Regions from separate parts of the Desertibacillus haloalkaliphilus genome, predicted to be linked through region 1. Evidence: riboswitches for the same ligand, from Rfam matches in the RefSeq annotation. Region 1 holds a riboswitch; each other region holds the start of a gene.

What was found. A riboswitch is a leader RNA that binds a small molecule or an ion and turns the genes downstream of it on or off. The one in region 1 is predicted to bind S-adenosylmethionine.
Region 2: it holds a riboswitch for S-adenosylmethionine, as region 1 does, so the genes downstream of both, msrA (peptide-methionine (S)-S-oxide reductase MsrA) here and KH400_RS02775 (homoserine dehydrogenase) in region 1, are expected to answer to the same signal.
Region 3: it holds a riboswitch for S-adenosylmethionine, as region 1 does, so the genes downstream of both, KH400_RS08385 (methionine ABC transporter ATP-binding protein) here and KH400_RS02775 (homoserine dehydrogenase) in region 1, are expected to answer to the same signal.

What each region holds. Positions count from the first base shown of each region.
Region 1 is NZ_JAHPIV010000002.1:120,533-128,687, forward strand. Features, by position in the region: gene aspS (aspartate--tRNA ligase) at 1-1,620, shown strand, start outside; SAM riboswitch class I at 1,697-1,807, shown strand; gene KH400_RS02775 (homoserine dehydrogenase) at 1,877-3,091, shown strand; gene KH400_RS02780 (hypothetical protein) at 3,184-3,471, opposite strand; RNA gene ssrS (6S RNA) at 3,615-3,797, shown strand; gene KH400_RS02790 (tRNA threonylcarbamoyladenosine dehydratase) at 4,083-4,844, shown strand; gene KH400_RS02795 (L-lactate permease) at 5,213-6,994, shown strand; gene KH400_RS02800 ((Fe-S)-binding protein) at 7,258-7,977, shown strand; gene KH400_RS02805 (LutB/LldF family L-lactate oxidation iron-sulfur protein) at 8,000-8,155, shown strand, end outside.
Region 2 is NZ_JAHPIV010000011.1:108,038-116,192, reverse strand. Features, by position in the region: gene KH400_RS13620 (hypothetical protein) at 1-23, opposite strand, end outside; gene KH400_RS13615 (PH domain-containing protein) at 167-517, shown strand; gene KH400_RS13610 (hypothetical protein) at 569-910, opposite strand; gene KH400_RS13605 (hypothetical protein) at 944-1,300, opposite strand; gene KH400_RS13600 (hypothetical protein) at 1,363-1,653, opposite strand; gene KH400_RS13595 (YheC/YheD family protein) at 1,832-2,605, shown strand; gene msrA (peptide-methionine (S)-S-oxide reductase MsrA) at 2,660-3,124, opposite strand; SAM riboswitch class I at 3,305-3,420, opposite strand; gene KH400_RS13585 (OmpA family protein) at 3,583-4,278, opposite strand; gene KH400_RS13580 (MotA/TolQ/ExbB proton channel family protein) at 4,271-6,097, opposite strand; gene KH400_RS13575 (hypothetical protein) at 6,331-6,558, opposite strand; gene KH400_RS13570 (hypothetical protein) at 6,730-7,017, shown strand; RNA gene ffs (signal recognition particle sRNA large type) at 7,121-7,386, shown strand; gene KH400_RS13560 (YjcZ family sporulation protein) at 7,550-7,654, shown strand; gene KH400_RS13555 (hypothetical protein) at 7,934-8,128, opposite strand.
Region 3 is NZ_JAHPIV010000006.1:133,970-142,124, forward strand. Features, by position in the region: gene sufD (Fe-S cluster assembly protein SufD) at 1-185, opposite strand, end outside; gene sufC (Fe-S cluster assembly ATPase SufC) at 204-989, opposite strand; gene KH400_RS08365 (YuzK family famiily protein) at 1,557-1,697, opposite strand; gene KH400_RS08370 (carboxymuconolactone decarboxylase family protein) at 1,938-2,291, opposite strand; gene KH400_RS08375 (MetQ/NlpA family ABC transporter substrate-binding protein) at 2,727-3,581, opposite strand; gene KH400_RS08380 (methionine ABC transporter permease) at 3,602-4,267, opposite strand; gene KH400_RS08385 (methionine ABC transporter ATP-binding protein) at 4,260-5,285, opposite strand; SAM riboswitch class I at 5,398-5,507, opposite strand; gene KH400_RS08390 (YusG family protein) at 5,687-5,932, opposite strand; gene gcvH (glycine cleavage system protein GcvH) at 6,807-7,190, opposite strand; gene KH400_RS08400 (arsenate reductase family protein) at 7,287-7,646, opposite strand; gene KH400_RS08405 (hypothetical protein) at 7,740-7,901, opposite strand; gene KH400_RS08410 (acyl-CoA dehydrogenase FadE) at 8,087-8,155, opposite strand, start outside.

The DNA.
Region 1 (8,155 bases):
GAGGCACTACAAATCGCTGACCGTGTACGGAGTGAGTATGTTTTAGATATCGAAGGAACGGTTGTCAAGCGTGATGAGGAAACGGTCAATGAGAAAATCCCAACTGGTAAGGTTGAGGTTCGAGTGGATAAGATCAACATTTTAAATGCTGCTAAGGCGCTACCATTCCAAATCGAAGAAAACACGGATGTATCTGAGGATATTCGCTTAAAGTATCGCTATCTTGATTTGCGCCGTCCAGAAATGCAGGAGACATTTAAACTTCGTCATCGTACAACTAAGCTGATTCGAGATTTCCTTGATGATGAAAGCTTCTATGAAATTGAAACACCGATGTTAACGAAGAGTACACCAGAAGGGGCGCGTGACTATTTAGTTCCAAGTCGTGTTCATCATGGCGAATTTTATGCTTTACCACAGTCGCCGCAATTATTTAAACAATTATTAATGGTTTCGGGATTTGAGCGCTACTATCAAATTGTTCGTTGTTTCCGTGATGAGGACTTACGTGCTGACCGTCAGCCTGAATTTACCCAAGTCGATATTGAGACATCATTTATGGAAAAAGAAGATTTAATCTCAATGATGGAAACGATGATGGCAAAAATCGTTAAAGAAACTAAAGGAATGGACATTAACACGCCTTTTGAACGTTTAACGTATGATGATGCGATGAATCGTTTCGGTTCAGATAAACCAGATACACGTTTTGGGATGGAGCTTGTTGAGCTTTCAGATATCGTAAAAGATAGTAAGTTCAAGGTGTTTACAAATGCAATTGAAAACGGTGGAATCGTTAAAGGATTAAATGTGAAGGGGGTAGCAACTCGTTATTCTCGTAAAGAAATTGATGATTTAGCTGACTTCGTAGCGATTTATGGTGCGAAGGGGCTTGCATGGCTAAAAGTCGAAGAAGATGAGCTCAAAGGGCCGATTGCTAAATTCTTTAACGAAGAAGAGACAGCAGCACTTAGACAAGCGCTTGATGCAGAACCTGGCGATCTTCTATTCTTTGGAGCTGATAAAAAACAAGTCGTATTTGATAGTATGGGTGCCCTTCGTCTGAAGTTCGGTAAGGAACTTGGTTTAATTGATGAAAGTAAGTTCAACTTCTTATGGGTGACTGAATTCCCGCTTGTTGAATATGATGAAGATGCTAAGCGTTATGTTGCCTTACACCATCCGTTCACAAGACCGATGAAAGAAGATCTTGAGCATTTAGATACTGACCCTGGTCGTGTTCGTGCTGAAGCTTATGACCTTGTGCTGAACGGGTATGAATTAGGTGGCGGATCACAACGTATTTTTGAGCGTGATCTTCAAGAAAAAATGTTTAAAACACTTGGCTTCTCTGAGGAAGAAGCAAGAAGCCAATTCGGCTTCTTAATGGATGCCTTTGAATATGGTACACCACCTCATGGAGGAATTGCCCTTGGGTTGGATCGCATGATCATGATTTTAGCAGGCAGAACGAACCTACGTGATACGATTGCTTTCCCTAAAACAGCGAGTGCAAGTGACCTCCTCACAAATGCACCAGGTGAAGTGAGTGATGCTCAGCTTGAGGAATTAAACTTAAGCATTGTTCCGAAAAAAGAAGAGGAAGAAGTAAAGGCATAATTTATCATTGACAGAAGCAGAGACTCCTCGCTATAATTAGTCTCAAGCTTAAAAATAATAAGACATTTTCATAAATTACTTATCAAGAGTGGTTGAGGGACTGACCCTGTGACACCCGGCAACCGGTTTGTATTCACAAACTACGGTGCTAATTTCAGCAGAGCGTGAACGCTCTGAAAGATAAGTGAACGGTATTTTTAAAAAACCTTTCCTTATCGGAAAGGTTTTTTTTACTTACGCAGAGGAGGATGACACAATGATATCTATCGGTTTACTTGGATTTGGGACAGTCGGGGAAGGTGTTTTTGAACGAATTTATTCAGCAAAGGCTGAAATAGAACAGGTATTAGGAGATCGAGTAGAGGTAAAAAAGATTTTGGTGAAAGATTTTCAAAAACAAAGAAATGCTGATGAGCAATTATTTACTGATAATCCGAATGACTTTTTTAAGGATCGGTATGATATCGTTTTTGAGCAAATGGGCGGTGTTGAACCAGCCAAAGATTATATTAGTCGTCTATTAAACAGGAATGTACCTGTAATTACAGCTAATAAAAAATTAATTGCTTTTGCTGGTCGTGAGTTAGAAGCACTTGCAAATGAGCATGGTAGTTTTATTAGTTATGAAGCAGCCGTTGCTGGAGGAATCCCAATTATTAATGTCCTCAGCTCCTTGTTACCAACAACCGCAATCACTAAGGTTTCTGGGATCTTAAATGGAACGACAAATTACATAGTTACAGAGATGAATGAGAAGGGGCGCGATTTTGACGAAGTTCTAGAAGAGGCCCAAGCTCTGGGTTTTGCTGAAGCGGACCCAACAGATGATGTAGAGGGGTTTGATGCTTGGTATAAGCTACGGATTTTAAGTAAGTTATGCTTTGGAAGCTGGGCTGAACAGTCAACGTTTGCCCGCATTGGGATACGTAACGTTGAGCGTTGGCATATTGAGGCGGCAAAAACACATGGGCTGAAAATGAAACTCGTTGCTGAAGCAAGAACAGATGGAGAACGTGTTTTTGGGGGAGTACGACCTAGCTTTGTCGCACAAAGCCACCCGTTAGCTACAGTCGATGGCGTAACAAATGCGGTTCATCTTGAAGGAGAGTCTGGTACAAACTTATTATTTACTGGGCCAGGGGCTGGAAAAGAACCGACAGCAAATAGTATGGTTGAAGACTTTGTTCATCACTTTAGACAAACGAAGCAACCTGAATATAAACGAAAAAACATAAAAGCATGTACCAACCAAAGTGAATGGCTTCTTTTTTTCAAGAAAGAGGATGTTGATCGGGTGAAAGAGCATTTGGATCAGATCACTTACCACCTGAATGAAGTCATTGAAGAAGATGAGGGCTTCGGTTGGTTTATCACTACGGATACGTGCGTTGAATACTTGCCATTAACGGATGTCTATGACTCTTATCCCATTTATGGGAGGAAACTAGTGAAGCTTGAAGCAGCTGTATAAATATTTTTAAGGGATGTTCACAAACTTCGGTAAAAATGACTGTCAAAGTTCTTGGTTGTTTGTTCGTGCGCTGCCTCTTGAACGCACGTTAATTATGCTTTTTGTTTCAGTTGTTTAAATGAGTCAATAAAATGGTGAGGCGGCGTTTTGACGTATAACGATTTCACACCAGAATCAGTATGTAAATATAAAAAGCCGAACCCTGAATTAATAGGTCGGTAAGACATATCAAAAATTCGAGTTAGCGCAATGACTGATCCGTTCATATGAAGTTCGCTGTTATATAGCTCGAGGTCATACCAGTTTTCTACTGTTCGTTTCTCTGTCCAACCGATTTCTTGGTAGATCTCAACACAACGATGAATGGCTACAGGTTTCAAAGTAACGCCTCCTTTATCACAGTTAAATGTACCATAACTAGGCCTTGTCCTCAAATCAAGCGGCAAATGATTTCCTGTAAAATATCCGTAAAATGTTATTGAATCGCTTCATAACACATGGTATGATAAATGTAAGAAATTTAAGAGTCCTAAGGTGTTCGTAGGATACTCTACGTTTTGAGCCAACACTTTATAAGAGGGAGCTTGCAGTTCATAAATCGGAGTACATGCCTTTACAACTGAGGACGTATGAAGATTTAGACAGAGCACCCACCTGCGTGAGAGCAGGTTCAAAACTAAGTTTTTACGGCACAATTGGGACTCTTACCTATACATATTCGAAATCACCTAAGGGAAAACTTCTCTTAGTTTTTTTTATGTTGTAGTGGTTAAGGGGCGGAGTGCGCCAGCAGAGCTGATGCTTGATGAAGGAGGCTTACTCGCACCGCCTTTGATAGAAATCATTTGAGGGAGATTACCTTGATGAAGAGAAATTGTTTCAAGGAGAACGTAGTCCAAACTGTTTGCAAAACTTCCCTTTTATTTCTTACTATGGTATATTCAATTCCGAGTGTATTACGGAGAATAGAGGGTTTGGAAGGAGTTAACAGATGTTACATCAATTTTCTCGAAATGAATTGGCAATAGGCCATGATGGGCTAGATGTCTTAAAAAATAGTACGGTTGCAGTTTTGGGGATCGGAGGAGTAGGCTCATTTTCAGCTGAAGCATTAGCTCGGTCTGGGGTTGGTCGCCTCGTCCTCGTGGATAAAGATGATGTTGATATCACAAATGTCAATCGACAAGTCCATGCATTATTATCAACGGTAGGACAACCCAAAGTTGATTTAATGAAGGAACGAATTGCAGATATTAATCCAGACTGTGAGGTTATTGCTTTAAAGATGTTTTATACGGAAGAAACCTATGAGCAGTTTTTTGAATATGATCTTGATTTTGTTGTCGATGCAAGTGATACAATTTCCTATAAAATTCATTTGATGAAAGAGTGCCTTACACGAAACGTTCCGATTATCTCGAGCATGGGAGTAGCTAATAAAATGGATCCGACACGTTTAAGAATCGCCGACATTTCAAAAACGAGCTATGATCCAATCGCTAAGGTGATTCGTACAAAGTTAAGAAAACAAGGCATTCATAAAGGGATCAATGTTGTCTTTTCAGATGAACAGCCGATTAAAATCCGTGAAGACATACGTAAAGAAATTGTTCCTGAAGAAGCAGAGAATTCACCGATACGTAAAGCAAAAATGCCACCATCATCGAATGCGTTTGTTCCATCCGTTTCTGGCTTAATTATGGCTGGACATGTCGTTACAACGTTATTAAAGGATATTAAAATTGAACGATAGTCAATCAGTGAAATTTGAATAATTTTTTGCAAAAAGCAGCCGTTTTATGGCTGTTTTTTTCATTGTTTTGTGTGGTAAAGGGGCGGAGTGCGCGATCAGGAAGGAGTAATCAAGGGAGTTCGCTTACTCGCACCGCTTCGAAAATGGGTTATAGAAGATGTGCAATGGAAGCTTATATTAAAAAAACATTTCTGAAAAAATTCTGAACTTTTTAGTGATCAAACTCTTGAATAATTTATGAATTTTACTTATAATGAAACCACTTACATTAGTCATCTGATGACCGGTAGATATGATTATCATTATTTTTTCTATATATGGATAATGGGAATTAGATGAACTTACATACTTTTGAGGGGGGAAGGGAAATGAGTATTGGAGTTTTATCTTTATTAGCACTTGTACCTATTCTTTCAGTCTTATTGTTCTTAGTTATTTTACGTTGGCCTGCCAAACGTGCGATGCCGATTGCTTTTATTGTCACAGTTGTTATTGCGATGTTTGTCTGGGATGTGCCCGGTAATCAAGTGGCAGCTGCCAGTATGAACGGAGTTGTAACCGCTTTAGAAGTATTATTTATCGTCTTTGGTGCGATCTTGATGCTTAATACGTTAAAAGAAAGCGGTGCCATTCAAACGATACGTCAAGGATTTACGGACATTTCTCCAGACCGACGAGTTCAGGCGATTATCATTTGCTGGTTGTTTGGGTCATTTATCGAAGGGGCATCCGGCTGGGGAACGCCAGCGGCCATTGCAGCACCATTATTAGTAGCTGTTGGTTTTCCTGCGATGGGGGCAGTTATGGTTGCCTTAATCATTCAATCAACACCAGTGTCCTATGGGGCTGTAGGTACACCGATTTTAATTGGTGTTGGTTCAGGACTCAGTGGATCATCTATGGTTGAAGGGACTGCGTCAAGCTTAGGGATGACATTTGATGCGTATATTAACTCGATTGGTGGACAAGTTGCTATCATTCACGCGATTGTAGGGCTGTTGATTCCGCTGTTTATGGTTACCTTGTTAACGAGGTTCTTCGGTAAAAACAAGTCATTCACTGAAGGGCTAGCACTATGGAAGTTTGCGTTATTTGCAGGGGTGGCATTTACTGTCCCATTTGCAATTGTCGCTAACGTTCTTGGTCCAGAGTTTCCAGCGATGTTTGGAGGGTTAATCGGACTGGCGATTGTTGTTCCAGCTGCTAAACGAGGCTTTTTAATGCCGAAGAAAGTGTGGAATTTTGAAGAGAAATCTAAATGGGATCCGGAATGGACTGGTAAATTAGAGATTTCAAATCAACCGTTAGCGAAGCCAATATCACCATTTATGGCGTGGTTACCATACATTATCGTTGGTGCGTTACTCGTTATCACTCGTGTAAATTCACTACCATTTGGTGATTGGCTTAAAGCATTCACATTAGAGGCAAATAATATCTTTGGTACAGAAATATCAATTGATAGTGAGCCTTTATTCTTACCAGGTACTGTTTTAATCACGGTATCAATTATCTCGTATTTCCTTTACAAAATGACATCAAATGCTTATGGTCGCGCCCTCAAAGACTCTTTTGGAACGATTGTAAGCGCTGCACCAGCGTTGTTATTCTCGGTGCCGATGGTTCAAGTCTTTATCAACTCGGATGTCAATGCGAGTGGTTTTGAAAGCATGCCGCTTGTATTAGCTGAAGGTGTATCTGTTGCGATTGGTGAGAATTGGCCGGCGGTAGCGCCAGCGATCGGAGCATTAGGCGCGTTTGTTGCCGGAAGTAATACGATTAGTAACATGATGTTTTCGTTGTTCCAATTTGGTGTAGCTGAAAATATCGGTGTTGCTGGTGCAACGGTTGTCGCTCTTCAAGCGGTTGGAGGAGCTGCAGGTAACATGATTTGTGTTCACAATGTTGTAGCCGCTTCAGCAGCAGCCGGCTTAGTTGGAAAAGAAGGGAATTTAATTCGTAAAACACTGATCCCAACTACCTATTATGTATTCTTTGCAGGAGGTATTGGATTTGTTGCCTTAAATGGGTTTGGCTTCAATATCGGAACGTTGATGGTTACAATTGTCGTCAGTGGGGCTGTGTTCGCCTTTATTAAAGGAAGTCAAAAGCAACGTGAAGAAAGTAAGCAACAAAAAGACGCCGCATAGTTCAATTGTTGCCAATCGTGTGATGATTCTCTACAATAAGAATAAGAGATAGTCACTCATCATAGAATCAAATAAGGTGGAAAGTAGCTGTCTACTAAATGATTGTGTACCTAGGTGATGTACAAGATTCAGGAAGCTCTCGGAATAAGTTCTGAGGTTTTGATCTTAAGGTCACTGATCCTTCATTAAGATAGCTCCTTCCCACACTTTTTATTGAATAGGTCATCAGATGACCGGATAATTAACTCGAAGGGGATAGGACAATGAAAGTCTCATTATTTATTACATGTTTAGCAGATGTTTTTTATACAAATGTAGGTAAGCATACAGTTGAAGTGTTAGAACGGTTAGGGTGTGAAGTTGACTTTCCTGAGAATCAAACATGCTGTGGGCAACCTGCCTACAATAGCGGCTACCATAAAGAAGCGCGAGAAGTAGCCAAACATATGATTAGAACGTTCGAAAACTCAGATTACGTTGTTTCGCCAGCTGGCTCTTGTGTGTCGATGCTACATGAATATAAGCATTTGTTTGAAGATGACCCTGAGTGGCAGGTGCGTGCGGAGGAACTTGCTAATAAGTCTTTTGAATTTACGCAGTTTATTGTTGAAGTCTTAAAAGTTAAAGATGTCGGTGCAAAGCTGGATGCAAATGTGACATATCATACATCTTGCCATATGACAAGACTCCTCGGTGTCAAAGATGCTCCGATGACATTGTTAGAGAATGTTGAAGGGTTAACGTTAACAAGCTTACCGAACAAAGAAACGTGTTGCGGCTTCGGTGGAACTTTTTCGGTCAAAATGGTTCCAATTTCAGAACAAATGGTTAATGAGAAAATTGAACATATTGAAGAGACCAAAGCTGAAGTTTTAGTGGGAGCTGATTGCGGTTGTTTGATGAATATCGGTGGACGAATTGAACGTCAGGGCAAACCGATTAAAGTAATGCATATTGCCGAAGTTTTAGATAAAACGAAATAAAATAGAAAGTTGGTGAGTAACCATGGCTATGAAAATTGGTCAAGACGAGTTTTTTGGACGAGTCGACGAAGGCTTAAACAACACTTTTATGCGTAAGGCGATGGTTTCTGCGCAAGAACGGTTAAAGAATGGGCGACTAAACGCTGCTGATGAATTAGGAAATTGGGAGGATTGGCGA
Region 2 (8,155 bases), on a different contig from region 1:
TGTTTTTTATTAGAACTCGACACCCGTATCACTCCCTTCTGTGATTAATGTTACTTATGTTCTCCAAAGTATGTATTGTCATTCTTGGTGCCAGGCACCCCCTGTAGGGTGCCTGGCACCAAGAACCCGAATTGGAGTATACTTATCATGGAAAGGATGTGAGTGGATGTCATTTTTCAAATCACGTGACAATCAAGAAAAGCATATCGATCAAATACAGGAATACTTAATCCCTGGAGAGCAGTTGGAACAAACGTACGGATTAGTCATTGATTTCGTTGCCTTAACGGATAAGCGGATTTTGTTTGTTGATAAGAGCTTTGTATCTAAGGCGACCGCTGTTGTCACAATCCCGTATAGCAAAATCGAAGAAATTGCTATCCAAAAAAGTGGCACGCTTTCTTTTACGAATAAAGTCGAGATCACAACGAAGGGCGGATCGCACGAACTCTCATTCGTTAAGGGTGCCGATGTTTTCGGTTTTTACAAAAAACTCACCTCAAAGATTTGTGATTAATCGCAAATCATTCATGGTGCCAGGCACCGAGGTGCCTGGCACCATCTCTTCTCACGGGCAACAAATACAGAACGTGTGCTGAATGCTAATAAACCCAAAACAATCTAAACCTTTCTCTCCCTCACAACGAACTGTTATTCGTCGTAAGTTTTCTACCTGGATCGTGTCTTCTAAGAGCTCAGGCGTTAACCTTCTTTCAATTACTTCGTCGTCGGTTTCAATCATTGCAACAATATCACATTCACTAAGATTAAATATAGCGACCAATGATTTATTATGATTGGTAGTAAGGTTTTTGAAGTACGTTCTTTCCGTTCCATCACAAGGCTGGGCTATCGTTGCTCCTAAAATAGTCGTATCCGTAAAACATTTTGGTTCACGAACTCCCATCATAATCGCTCCTTTATAAATGTTTGTTTCTTCTTTTTACGGACAACAAATACAAAATGTTTTCTCAAAGAATATGAAGCCCGTACAAAGTGCTGTCTCATCCCCTTCACATCTCACTGCAATTCTTCTTACATTTTCAGCAACGATGCTGATCTCCCCAAAGCCAATTGGCTCATGAACAAGAACAGGTATTGGTTCTGGAGTGGGGTCCTCATCTGTTTCGATAAAAAGAAACATCGTACATGGAGGCGGTGTAGAACTTACAACATGAAGTGATACCTTATTATGATTTTCCGTGAAATCTTCAAAGTACGTTCGTTCTGTGCCATCACACGGTTGTTCAACCGTCGGAATGGCATTATGACTTGCAATTGAACAGTTCTTTTTACCCATTGTTCTCTCCCCTTTTCTTCTTTTCTTCTTTTCTTTAAGTCAATCCCTGTTTATCCTTGGCTTTAAGATTCGTGTAAAAGCTTATAAATCGTTTTGTTTTTCGGATTGTTATAAGCGTATTCACGCACCTTAGCCAACACCTGGTCAAGACGGCTCGTATCATGCCCCAACTTTGTTTGATGACTTTTAATCTTCATTAACCTTTGATAATGAGGATCACCTTCCAAAACCGTCCTCTCAAATTGGGCTCGTAACTCATCCTTTTCAACTCCTTGATCCAGCAGTTCCACAAGACTGTCCATTTTCTGCATTTCAAGAAGCCGTCTAATAGGCAGTAGGTCACCTCTATTCAACAGCAATCCCTCCTTTTTTATTTTTATATTCAAATCAGGTTATTTTGTATAGATAGATGGAAGATGGAAAATACCTATTTTGAAAAGAACTAGGTCACTCTTAGGGGGATAAACAAGCATATTGAGAAAAATTTCATAACTTATAAATACAGACTTTCTGTTTTTAGGAGAGGATACTATGGCCGAATCAAAGCTTTCTATCAATTCATTGGATACAGAATATGAACGATACGTAGGCAAATGGAGAAAGTATACATTGATGAAACAGAAGAAAAAAGTACGTCAACACCTACCAAAGACAAAACTGTTTTCAAAAAAATCTCTATGGAAGATGCTTGATAAATATGGAGAAGTTATCGTGAAACCAAGCTACGGAAAATATGGGAGGAAAGTTGCGAAGATCTCTTGCATGAACGATGGAAAAATCAAGCTTCATATGGAACAAAAGAAAAAAGTGTTTTGTAATAGAGAAGAAGCCTATACCTATCTTTCAAACTCGTATTTAAATGGCAAGTGTCACATCATCCAACAATATATACCACTTGCGACAATTAACGAATGTCCATTCGATCTAAGGGTTATGGTGCAGCGGAAAAAAGAATCTGATGATTGGATGGTAACTGGCGTAGCAGCTAAAGTAGCAGCAAGCGGATTTGCGGTTACGAATGTAGCTAAACAAGTATTAAATCTTGAAACAGCTATCGAACAATCAAATATAGTAGTAGACGATAAGTGTAAACTGATCGAAGAAATGAACAAGGCTTCTGTAAAAAACGTTCAGAGCATACAAGATTACTACCCTGAATACCGAGGTATCGGGTTAGATGTAGGCGTTGACCCAAAAGGGGATATATGGATCATAGAAGCAAATTTAGAGCCTACCATCGATATGTTTATGGAGTTAAATGATCGCTCCGCACTTCGAAAGATTCGCGCCTATAATCGAGGGTAAAACACGAAACGGTGCCAGGCACCCCTTTTAAGGTGCCTGGCACCCGAGAATGTTTTAAATCCCGCAAGCCAACGTCCCGTTTTTCTGGAAATACTTCTGATGATATTCCTCAGCTTGATAGAATGGTTTGGCTGGTGCAACTTCTGTGACAATCAGCTTTGGACTCGTACGGTTTAATTCAGCTTTCTTCTTCACCGCTACTTCTAGTTGCTGAAGGTTTTGAAAGAAGATCGCCGAACGGTATTGTGTGCCGACATCAATTCCTTGACGATTACGTGTTGTTGGATTATGACATTCAAAAAATTTATCCACTAGTTCTGCATATGAAATTTTCCACGGATTATACCAAATCTCAATCGCTTCTGCATGACCGGTTTGACCTGATTTCACTTCTTCATAAGAAGGGTGCTCTACATCGCCACCTGTATAACCGACTCTTGTTTCTTCTACGCCACGAACCTCTTCAAAAAATGCTTCAACACCCCAAAAACAACCTGCTGCAAATACTGCTTTTTCCATTTTACTCGCTCCTTTTCGAGCGATAAACCTTCTTTCCATATACAAAAACTTGGCTTTTCATCAACCGATGGCGAAAACCTTAGTTGACGTTATACTATCGTCCTAACGCTAATAAATTCTGATAGTATAAGAAAAACCTCTCTAATGAATGTAGAGAGGTTATCGTATATGTATACGATCCTCTCATCTCCCAAGGAAGTCAATCCTTGCAGGAATTAGCACCGTTCAAATCAATGACTTGATTTAATGGTTGCCGGGTTTCAAAGGGCCAGTCCCTCCACCACTCTGGATAAGAAGTCTATCGCTATTAATTTTTATTTGTTAAATAAAATTGTATCTGATTGGTGGCTACTTTGCAAGGAAAATTTTCAAAAATAAATAAAATCACCTTTGCATTACATTTTAAAAGGCAAATCACCCAATCATTCAAGATGATTAGGTGAGTCCATATCAAACTCTTATGCTCCATTTAACAGCTCATGGGTTTTTTCTAATATCTCTTCGTCCTTTAAACGGAATTTAAATTCGACTCGTCGAGATTCTTGGTTGCTATAGTTACCCTCTACATCCGTACGACCATCTGTATAGGATCGACCGTTGACGGTTAGCTTATCTTTCAAATGTGCTTGGATGTTCTGATAAGGAAAATCATCGCTGAGCACATATTCTGCGACACTAAATGCTCGCTCTTGCGACAGCTCGAGATTGTATAGATAGTCACCAATTCTGTCCGCATGACCTTCGATAATAATTTCTGAAATATACTCTTCATAGCCGCTTTCTAAGAGGACATCTAAATAAGCGGGTACAAATTCATCTAAAAACGTAAACGCCTCAGGCTTTAACACCGTTTCATCAAACGCAAACAAAATGTCCGTATCAAAGATCAGAGCACCAGTCTCCTCATCAATTTCAACATTTAACGTTGAATCACTAAATTCATCATTCAAGTCATTAATTAAATCGACTCTAACCCCCATGATTTGATCAATCGTCCGATTCATCTCTTCAATCTGAAACGATTTGATCACCATCATGATAATAAAAATTAAAATAAAACATAAAAGAAGCGCTGTTAATAAATCCGTAAATGATGGCCAAAAGTGTCCTTCCTCTTGTTCACCATGGAATAGTTTTTTATACTTCTTAATCATTGCTTCCAACCCTTACTCTCGTTGGTTGACTCATCGCCCCTTGAGAGAGCGACTGGAGTTGACGATTTAACGTGTGAATTTCTTGACTTAATTCACTGATCGTCTGTTGCATAAAACGAGCGCTTCTTTGCTGTTGATCTTCTGTAATTTCTCCGATTTGCTTAAATTCTTTTTTCATCGCGTCGTTAATATCGACAACATAACCACCGATGTTGCGACTCACCTTATCGAGGCGGTCACCCAGGGTTCCCTCTAAACTGCTAACATACCTTGAGAGGGTGTCTTTTAGCACGGACACGCTTGATTCAATCTGATTTTCGCGGTGGTTAAATGAATCTTTCATATCTGCAATCGTACGGTTGATTTCAGTAAGCATTTGATGATTCTTAACGCCCACTTGCTCATAGGAACGAGAGGCAGCATTTAAATGCTTTTCAAACGATTGCGATTCTCTGGCGTGAGCCCGTAAATGATCATGGAACTCTTGATTAAATTGCTGAAGCTCTTCAAGTCGACCTGACAAGAGACTTTTATATTCTTCTTGAGCGGTATGAATCGTTTCTAGTGCCTCAGGCAGGCGAACAATCGAATTTCCGAGTTTATCGAAGTCGTTCTTCAGCCCTCTTAAATGCGTTGAAATCCCGCTCAGCTTCGAGCTTAAATCGCCTCCAAAAATTCGCGCAAACTGTTCGTTATTCGTTTTCATCATCGATACAAGATTCTCACTTTGTGCAGTCGCTCGCACAAATGAGCCATGAATCGATTCCTGCTTCTCACTAATGGAGGCAAAATAGTTTTTCCAATCAACAACAGCTGTCTGGAATTGGTTCATCGTTTCTTTCTGTGACGTTGTTAATTCGTCTATCTTCCTATACGTTTCCGTAAAAGCACTTGCCATTCGTTCATTTCGCTGATCCATGTTATAAAAATAAGCAAATAACTGCTCAAAGTTTTTATTTAGCTTCTTAACTCCTTGATCAAAACCGTTCGTCACTTCTTTCATCCGGTTAAAAATGACCGTGAAATCTTTTAAGTTTTCAGTTAAACCGTCATTAAACTTCGCTAAGTCCTTTGCCGATTGCTGCAAACCAGCCGTATATTCCTTAAAACCGTCAAACGATTGGACAATGTTTTGTAACGATTCCTGATTCGTTTCACGAAGCTCAACGATCGATGCGTTAATCGTTTCGGACACAGTAATCAAGCGTGCCATTCCATCTTGTTCGTTTTCCTCTAAATGAGATTCGGTTTTGAGCATGATGTCGGTTAACATATATTCGGTATTCGCTACTTTCGTGATCACCGTCATCAGTAATGATAACCCCATACCCGTGATACTCGTATAGAACGCAACATCAATTCCCGCGAGAACGAGTGCGACATTTTCTACGAGTTGATCGCCTGTAGCATTAATACTTCCGAGCGACATTGCCAGTCCAATGAATGTCCCTAACACCCCGACTAAAATAAAAACAGAAACGGTCATCTGCACCATTTTAATAATACTCACAATCGGTAGATTAAACATTCGCCAACTTGAAAATTTATTTTGGACAAAGGTTTCAACTTTTACCGATTCTTGCTGACTTTTTTGCTCATACTCTGCTTGAAACCGGTTAACTGGGTCAATATCCAGAGAATGAGTGTCATTAATAAAATTCCGTACTCGTCTCAATTTCCTATACAAGGTAAAGTGAATGATGACAGCTACGATAAAAGTTACAAACAACACCATAAAAATAAATTCGATCAATGGATTGGATAAAATCGATTGAGCTTGCTCCTGACTGATAAATAACTGTAAAATCGCTTCAACCATAACAATCCCCCTAACAAAGATGACTTGTCACTACATTAGCCTTGTTAATAGCTATTCTCTACGTGGACAAATCATGCATGGAACGATGGAAAGCAGCGGGATCAAAACAAATTCCAAGTCCTTGACCCTCACGCTTCAATTAAAGGCGGCGCGATTCTGTAAATGACTCTCATTGCTCGCGCACTCCGATAAAAAAGGCCACTGATCCCAAAAACCAGTAGCCAAAATTTTCATTAGATTCTCTTTTTCACATCTTCTCTAATCGAATCAATCATACGTTCAGATAAGTTGGCCGGAACCGATTTATCATCTTCAAACATCCATGCATTCACCGTTTCTAGATCCTCTTTGCTAAAGGAAATGCTATAATCTTGATTGTTGTAAGTAAAGTCCGTCGTTACGAATTCTTCGGTATAATACTCATCATCGACAACCATTCGTTTGATTTCATAATCCTTCACGGTCTATGTCTCCTTTTTACAGTCATTAGTCTTTAGAATGAACGGAATATCAACGTTTATGCACGATAACTATTTCTACCTACCCGAACCCAATCAAGAGACTTTATTCCCTTCAGCAAAAACACTGTGATACGATGGACGAGTTGAATAACATACTAAGGAGCGATTCACTTGATCGATTTGAATTTTGAAAAATATACAGAAATGACATTGACAGATTTTCAACTAAAAGATAGTTACGATGTACAGCAATGGACACATTGTATTGTTCGCTTTATGTGTGATAACATGCCCGAAGATATCGAAGACCCGGAGGCACTCGTGATCTTGAACCAAGAAAACGACGTGTTACAAATTTCGCTTTACGAAGAGGGCTGTGACTCTCCGAATTATCAATTCACTGACGGTGAAAAAAAGCAAATCACCAATTGGCTATTAGCAACGATCCGCGAGGGTTAAGCCTCCCAATTTGTCGTTTCCATCTATCCCCTGCACTACCAAATAATTGACGTTTACGACTGCCAGCATCCATAGTATTATATATATAGAACGTTGAAACAGATCGTAATAGACGGGGAGGTAGCGGTGCCTTGTAACCTGCAATCCGCTATAGCAGGGTCAAATTCCTATAGAAGGTATCTTGATGTGTGGTCAGTCCTTTTAATTTGATGTTGAGGAAAAAGTCTTTTGTGACGAAACGCCTACGAACGGGTCAGATCCGGAAGGAAGCAGCCATAAGCAGGAGCTGTTTCGTGTATGAAAGGTCACTTTTTCTGAGTCAGAGCAAAAGACAACGCATGGATCATGATGTCGTATATAGGTTTACGATTTACATAGAGATTGACGATATTAAGGTAGTCAAAAGGTAGAATCAACCTTTTGGCTACCTTTTTTTAGTACTAAAAAACCACTATTATCCTACATAGTTCGTCCAAACATGATTACAATGACTTCATAAAATATACTAACAAAAGATTGGAGGTGAAACTTCATGAGTGATCACAAGCACAGAAGAGATTTTAACTTTGCGTTAATTGTTGTGCTGTTCATCTTACTCATCATTGTCGGAACAGCGTATGTAACGCCTTATTATTAAGGAACTCCCTCCTGCTTGTCGGGGCCACCATATGAGAACACTCCCGAAAAGAGCCCTCGCTGGGCTCTTTTTCCATAACATAGTCATGGAAATTCTAATATGTATTTGGTTTATAGTTTGTTATATACTGAATTCTTTGTTTTCAATGATAGAGTCAATACATTATTTTTAAAGATGGTAAATGAAGTTTTTTGGAATGTCTAATTGGTCAAAATGAAAGAATGAGAAAAGGCAAGGCGGGGCCTTCCCTTTTCATTGCTCATCTTAAATTTAATGCATTCAGTTCATTCCAAAATAGATCGCTACAAGTCCAACGGCAATCGCAAACAGAGCGAATCCTTTTTCCTTTGAAAATAAGCCGACGATTCCAACGATAATCGCAACAGTCCCTAAAAAGAAGTGTAAGAAAAACAAGCCGAGGATACCGAGCATAATTGCAATCCAGCCAATCAACCTACTCATCTTCACACTCATTTTTAATCCTCCTCCCTAGAAGTTCGC
Region 3 (8,155 bases), on a different contig from region 1:
TCATGTTTGAATCCTGTAAAATTCCAGTTATCGATTTTTGTCTTATCCGGCTTTGGCATTTCTACTTTTTCTGCTAGCTCTAAAGCTTTCAAGCGGAAGTTTAACAACCATTCAGGCTCTCCGCGGTCTTTAGAGAAATTCTTTATATACTCTTGATCGAATGCTAATTTCGTATCAACTGACATCGTAATCCTCCTTGCCGCTTACGCTTCTGTTTCGACTTTTTCGTCTTCGATTCCTAGTTCTTCCTTAATCCAATCGTAACCTTCTGCTTCTAGACGCTCAGCTAGTTCTGCTCCACCTGATTTTACGATGCGGCCTTGCATCATCACGTGTACTTTGTCTGGTGTGATGTAGTTAAGTAGGCGTTGGTAGTGTGTAATGATTAAGCAACCAAAGTCATCGCTACGCATTTCATTGACACCTTTTGATACAACTTTTAGGGCATCGATATCTAGACCTGAGTCAATTTCGTCTAAGATCGCAATTTTTGGTTCAAGCATAAGCAGTTGTAGAATTTCGTTACGCTTCTTCTCACCGCCAGAGAACCCTTCGTTTAGGTAACGTTGTGCAAACTGTTGATCCATTTCTAAAAGGTCCATTTTCTTATCCATTTGACGGATAAACTTCATTAATGAGATTTCATCGCCTTCTTCACGCTTAGCATTGATTGCTGAACGAAGGAAGTCTGCATTTGTAATCCCACTAACTTCACTTGGGTATTGCATCGCAAGGAATAGTCCTGCTTGTGCACGCTCATCAACTTCCATTTCAAGTAGGTCTTCTCCATCAAACGTTACCTTACCGCTTGTGATTTCATACTTTGGATGGCCCATTAGCGCTGAAGCAAGTGTAGACTTACCTGTACCGTTCGGTCCCATGATCGCATGGATTTCGCCACCGTTTATTTCAAGGTTAAAATCTTTAAGGATCTCTTTACCTTCAATAGCTACATGAAGATTCTCAATTTTTAAATTTGGTGCTGCCATTCTCATTACCTCCAGTTATTAAACAATTTGCATTCCTTATAATATAAACGTTGCATAGCACAACTGTTTATTCTCAATCTATTCTCATTACAATCTTATAACATATCAAAAATTTGTTCAAGGGATATAACAACATAAAAAAACTTTTTATACACTTATGTTTAAAAAGTTGAAAATAGCGATTTTTCCTTTGTTTAGTTTCCCTTACTTTGACTATGTCATACGGAATTGCTGCGTCGTTTTACGGAATGAAGAAGAGACTCCTCCGTGATCGATACCCGGAATCAGTTTCCAATAAACGACCTTCCTCTATTTTCTTATACTTTGCGATAAATGTCTAATCTTAATTGCACATGTCAGCTTACATATACCGTTTTTACTCCCATCTTCAATTAATCTCATCGTCCTTGCTCCATCTTTCTCCCTTTCTATCGTGGTCCCTGTGGCACTACACCATTCTACCCCGTGCGCGCGATCCGTCCCAATATATTCAAAAAGAGCCAGTAGCAGCTACTGACTCTTTCTCATCTCTATTTTCCCTCGTTATTGCTATAATCTTTGATTTACCTACCGTGAAACTTGTGCAACCAAACGATTACATTGCTTGTAATCCTGCTCACGTGCTTTTTCGACTTTTAATCGTTGTTCAAGACTGCGGCTATATTCTGCATAACCGACTCCGTGTGACTGTTGCATTGCTTTTTCCATTTCGCTCGTATGAGCTACTTTTAACCTCTGGATAGTAAATCAATCCTTTCAAGAATTCTTTTTTCTTACACATATTATGATAGCACGGAGCACAGTCACGACCAATCGCGATTTTGTGTGATATATTCTCACATATACCGCTATAGATTGATTTGCTTATTATGAAAGGGGGCATTTAAAAAAATACACCAAATCGCTCCCGATTTCTTAATGTTGAGAAAACGACCAAGTAATCGCCGACTACTGCTTCATCTGACCGCTTAATTCAGTCATCGCTTCTTGAACAAGTGTAACTGCTTGGCTCATTGCCGCGCCACCACCAAAGGCAGCCGTTACACCAACTGCTTCAAAAATCTCTTCTTCAGTGCAGCCTTGGTCAAGGCAACCTTTGGTATGGTAGATAATGCAATATTCATCTTGCGAATAAATGCTGATGCCAAGCGCCATCAACTGCTTTTCCTTTTGCGAAAGCTTCCCTTCTGCAAAGCATTCCTCTGTAAAATCATTATACTTACTTGCGATATTAGGCATTTTTTGGGTGAAATGACCTAATCCCTCTTTATAATCTTGAAGAGCCATTTCAATACTGTTCATTCCTTGGTTGTCTTGCACGCGATAACCTCCTACATTTTAAAATAAGTATGACAATCAATAGTATAAGTTTTGATGGGCAAAATATTCAGGACGGATCGGTGAAAGGTATGGGTCAACAACGTAATTAGGATAAAGAAGTTCGTCGGTGCGGACATTGGTTTCGCTATTTACTCTAATTCCCTGCTTTTCTGATGTGGCGCGGACTCTCAGTACCTTATTCTGCCTTGCGGTCGTGTTTTTCAACTTAGTTCAGGCCTTTAGCGAATCCTCGGTCCGTTTAGTTTCCAAAAAGGATCTGATTTGATGCAGATAAGGCATCCTATGTCCGTTTCAAAAACCTAGAGGTTTCTTCCCAGCTGGCGCCTTCACCTTTTCGACAAAAAAACACCCGGATTGATTATAATCCGAGTGTTCGAGAAGTGCTTCCCTTTGGACTTATTCGTCCATAGGGATAACGGCACCTTGGTATGTTTCTTCAATAAATGCTCTGATTTCTTCAGAACGTAGCACATCAACTAATGCTTGAATTTCTTCACGCTCTTCTTCACCTGTGCGAACAACAACTAGGTTTGGTTGTAAGACATCTTCGCCTTCAAATGCGATACCGTATTGATCGATATCAACCTCACCTTCTAGTGCATAGTTCGTGTTAATAACAACAGCATCACCTTCACCACTTTGGAAAGATGGAGCAAGCATTCTAGCTTCAACTAGTGTATCGAAGTTTAAGTTTTTAGGATTATCAACAATATCTTCACGTGTCGCTAATTGACCTTCTTCAACATCAAGCTCAATTACACCCGCACGTTCGAAGATTGGTAAAATACGGCCATGGTCACTGAAAGAGTCACTCATGATGATTTGTGCATCTTCCGGAAGATCTTCTAGGCTGTCATACTCTTGAGAGTAAACACCGATTGGTTCAGCGTGAATCGCACCAACACTTGAGAATTCATAACCAAACTCTTCAATTTGCATATCTAAATATCCTGGTGTTTGGAAATAGTTCGCATCAATGTCACCGTCACGTAGTGCTTGGTTCGGTAAAACGTAATCTGTGAACGTAACGATCTCAAGGTCAATCCCTTGCTCTGCTAATAATGGTGTCGCTGCTTCTAATACTTCCGCATGCGGTACAGCTGATGCTCCGACAACTAATGAGACGTTTTCTTCTTGTGCTCCCTCATCGCCAGTTGTCTCGTCAGCTGTATTATCTTCGTCTGCCGTTCCACATGCTACTAGTGATAATGACAATAATGTTGCACTTGCAATACCAAGTAATTTTTTCATTTCTTTCTTCCCCCTTAAACTTATCGTTTATCTGTTCTATATGTGAGAAAATCGCCAATCCATTGAATGATGAAAACAATGATGATAATAGCGATTGTTGCCACCAAGGTTACAAAACTGTTGTTACGTTGGAAACCTTCTAAAAAGGCAAAGTGCCCAAGTCCACCTGCACCGATGACACCAGCCATGGCTGTATAACTGACAAGTGCAATCGCGGTAACAGTAATCCCTGAAATTAACGCTGGCATTGATTCAGGAATTAGCACTTTACGGATAATCTGTCCATTCGTTGCCCCCATTGATTGCGAGGCTTCAATAACACCTTTATCAATCTCACGGAGTGCAATTTCAACCATTCGCGCATAAAACGGTGCTGCACCAATGATTAGTGCAGGTAGCGCTGCATTTGCACCGAGCATTGAGCCGGTAATATAGCGAGTAAATGGAATTAACAAGATAATTAAAATGATAAATGGAATTGAGCGAAAGACGTTCACAAACGTACTAACGGCTTGATTGACTAGGCGATTCTCCCAAAGGTTGCCTTTACTCGTCAGATAAAGAACTAATCCAAGCGCAAGACCAAAGATAAATGTCGCCGAGACTGAAATCACAGTCATGTATAGTGTTTCTAACGTTGCTTCCCAAAGCCTGTCCCATTTCATGCTAGCAAATGCTTCAGTCATGGTCGATCACCTCCACTTCGACTTGTTGCTCGTCGATGAATGCGATCGCTTTTGTGATTTCCGCATCTTCACCGTCGATACGGACAAACAACGTGCCATAAGAGCCTTCTTGTGTTTGCGAAATTTTACCTTGTAAAATATTGACGTCGACATCAAACTTACGAATCAACCCCGTAATTAATGGCTTTTCAGCCTCATCACCAACAAAGGTCAGTTGAATGACTCTTCCAGATGGATTTTCAGCAAGCAAATGCTCGATCGTTTCTTTCGTTTCCTCTGGTTCTGTCACTTGTTTCACAAACTCCTTTGTCATCTCTTCTTGCGGTTTGCGGAAGACATCAAGGACCGGACCTTGTTCAACCACTTTACCAGCCTCCATCACCGCAACCCGGTGACAGATTTTACGAATAACATGCATTTCGTGAGTAATTAGGACAATCGTCAAATCTAGCTTTTGGTTAATATCAACAAGCAGATCAAGGATCGCATCAGTTGTCTTTGGATCAAGCGCTGATGTCGCTTCATCACAAAGCAAAACTTTCGGATTGTTGGCAAGCGCTCGTGCAATCCCAACTCGCTGTTTCTGTCCCCCACTTAGCTGTGACGGATAAGAGTCACCACGACCTTTTAAACCAACGAGCTCAATCAGTTCATCGACCCGCTTCACTCGTTCTTCTCGTTTCACCCCTGCAATTTCAAGTGGGAATGAGATATTTTCACGGACCGTTCGTGACCAAAGCAAGTTAAAGTGCTGAAAGATCATGCTAATTTCTTGGCGCGCCTCGCGCAATGCTTGACCTCGAAGGCTTGAAAGGTTCTTACCTGCAACATTCACATCGCCTTCTGTTGGGCGTTCAAGCATATTTAGCATGCGGATAAGCGTACTTTTTCCGGCACCACTATAGCCGATGATCCCAAAGATTTCGCCTTTATTTATCGTTAAGTCAATGTTATCTACTGCCGTTACAGGGCCGTCTTTAGTTTTGAAGATTTTTCGAATCCCTGCTAATGAAATCATGGTGTCCCTACTTTCTATATAATAATAATATTTATAAATGGATTTTAAGCTTAAAAAAACCTCTCCCTCATCGTTTGAGCAGAAAGGTTTTGATCTCGGTTAGCTGTCCTTTCTCTCATTTATCAAAGCCTACTGCTTTGCAGGAATTGGCACCTTTCTAACTTGATCGTTAGCGGTTGCCGGGTTTCATCGGGCCAGTCCCTCCACCTCTCTAAATAAGAGTTATTCTTCAATTTTCGCTAATACTTGCATGTATCATAGCACGCTGCTCGTTTTTGTGTCAATAAATTTTGATAGAATAGTAGCTTGGCAGTTAATTAAACGTTTGGTTAATATTAGGATTATAGGGACGGGGCCAAAAAGGACGCTTGGGAGGGACTCCCAAGCGCCTGCCTTACGTATTAACACCAGCCCATGTCGCACCCTTCTACGTACGACTTTTCTTTTTGACCGGCTGGTTTTTCATAGCGGAACACTTTATTGTGATCAAACTCAAACCCCTCTGACATCTCATACATGTTCCCTTGGTTCGTCATGACAATCTCACCGACTTTTGCTTTGTCAACATACAAGTTCATTTTGCCATGCTCAAACTTACCTTCAACTTTCCCTGTAATATCAACCTTCTGTAGCTGCTGCTTATCCATGAAGAAAACCTCCTTTGGTTCCCTATACACATACCATTCCCAAACACCAACCACTTCACTCAAATAAATATTACCACCCAAACGAAAACTTAACACCACAAACGAGCTTGAGTAGTTAGTTGTTAGTTGGTTAGGTAAAAAATGATCATACTTCAGCATACGCAATTGGCACCACGTCTAGAGTCGAGCGACTCATTCTTTAAGGACTTCCATGAGTAAACTAAAATGAACACCATCCAACCGTCATGCGGGCACTCCCCTAGCCCTTTCACCAAATGCCGTTCGTACATCCCCAAAAAAAGATCAGACCCAAAGCAAAGGATAAGCGAGACTCCAAATGGTGCTAACCATTTGCGTCGACGCTAGTCGACGTAGTGGAGACAATGCAGAAGGCGTTGAAAGCATGGGGTTCGCTTTCATAAGTATTCGAAATTGGCTCCACGTCTAGGGTCGAGCGACTCATTCTTCATTTTCCCACGTCCAGGGGACCCCAGAGAGACTTCACTACCAAAGAACTTCCTTGAATCAACTAAAAAGATCACAATACAACTCTCATGCGGGCACTCGCTCAGCCAACACCTACACAACATTCGGACCCACTCACAAAAAAAGAGGAGAAATTCTAGATGAGCAAGACCGCAAATGGTGTCAACCATTTGCGTCGACGCTAGTCGACGTAGTGGAGACAATGCAGAAAGCGTTGAAAGCATGGGGTTCGCTTTCATAAGTATTCGAAATTGGCTCCACGTCTAGGGTCGAGCGACTGCACTCACTTGGGAAGTAAGTATGCCAAATTCGCGGGCAACCTGTTTAGCACCATTCTTTCTTCATATAAAAAGAGCAACCCCACCACGGATCGCTCTAACAACTATGATTAGTCTTCCTTAATCATTTCCTCATATTCATCTGCAGACATTAACTTATCAACCTGAGACTTATCAGAAGGCTCAACAATGATCATCCAAGCTTTCTCATACGGAGACTCATTCACAAACTCCGGAGAATCATCAAGCTCTTCATTAATCTCAACCACTTTACCACTCACAGGTGCATAAAGCTCAGAAACAGTCTTAACCGACTCAACACTACCAAACGGCTCATCCGCCTCGATCTCATCACCAACTTCAGGAAGCTCAACGAACACGATGTCCCCAAGCTCAGATTGTGCAAAATCTGTAATCCCAATACGAACGTTATCGCCTTCCGTTTTTACCCATTCATGTTCTTCAGAATACTTAAATTCCTTTGGTAAATTCATGGTAATCCCTCCAAATTATGTGTTCAACGTAACTATATTACATTTACTCATTTGAGACAACTGCTCTAGACGAGCCCCTGATTCATCATTATCGCCTTATTTCTTCCATTGTTGTTCAAACTGTTCCTCTTTAAACCCAACAGTTACATGCTCACCATCGGTTACAATTGGACGCTTGATTAACATCCCATCAGACGCTAAAAGGTCCAGCAACTCATCTTCTGGTGCCGTCTTGACTTTATCCTTTAAGCCTAACTCACGATATTTCTTACCACTTGTATTAAAAAACTTCTTTAATTCTAGTCCACTTTTTTCATACAAGTCTTGCAGCTGCTCTCTTGTCGGTGGTTCGTCCACGATATGTACTTCGTTAAATTCAACGCCATTGTCCTCAAACCACTTCTTCGCTTTACGACAAGTTCCACATTTCGGATACCAGTAAAACGTTAACGCCATCATCCATCCCCCCTCTCACTTATATGATATATTTTCCATCATACTCACTTACGCTAAAGCAGGCAAGCAAACCGCTTGCCCGTTACACTTTCGCTACTCAACTTCCTTATCCTTCTTCGACTGTGAAATTGGCTCGTCCACTTTGTAGGCCTCCTGAATATGATCAGTCGTTAACTCACCGCTCACTTCTTTTGAAAATTCCTCGACGGCTGTCACCATCTCATCATAAATGATTTCATGCTTCGGCTTTTTCAAAAAAATCGCCCCCTCTTTGTTCGTATCTGTATTATATGAACAAATCGACGGTTTCCATTCACCTGGGCTTTAAAACATAGTAGCGACTCCGCACATTGCTTTAGGGCTGCTCTTTTTTGAGAGCAGCCCTTTGGAGAAAGTACCTTGGAACGAAGGTGTTCCAGTTTTTATTGAAAACAAGTTACTTAAACGACGTAGCGCTCTGCTTCAATCACTTTTGCAGCAATCTCACGCTTTTTCGCAATTACATTAAT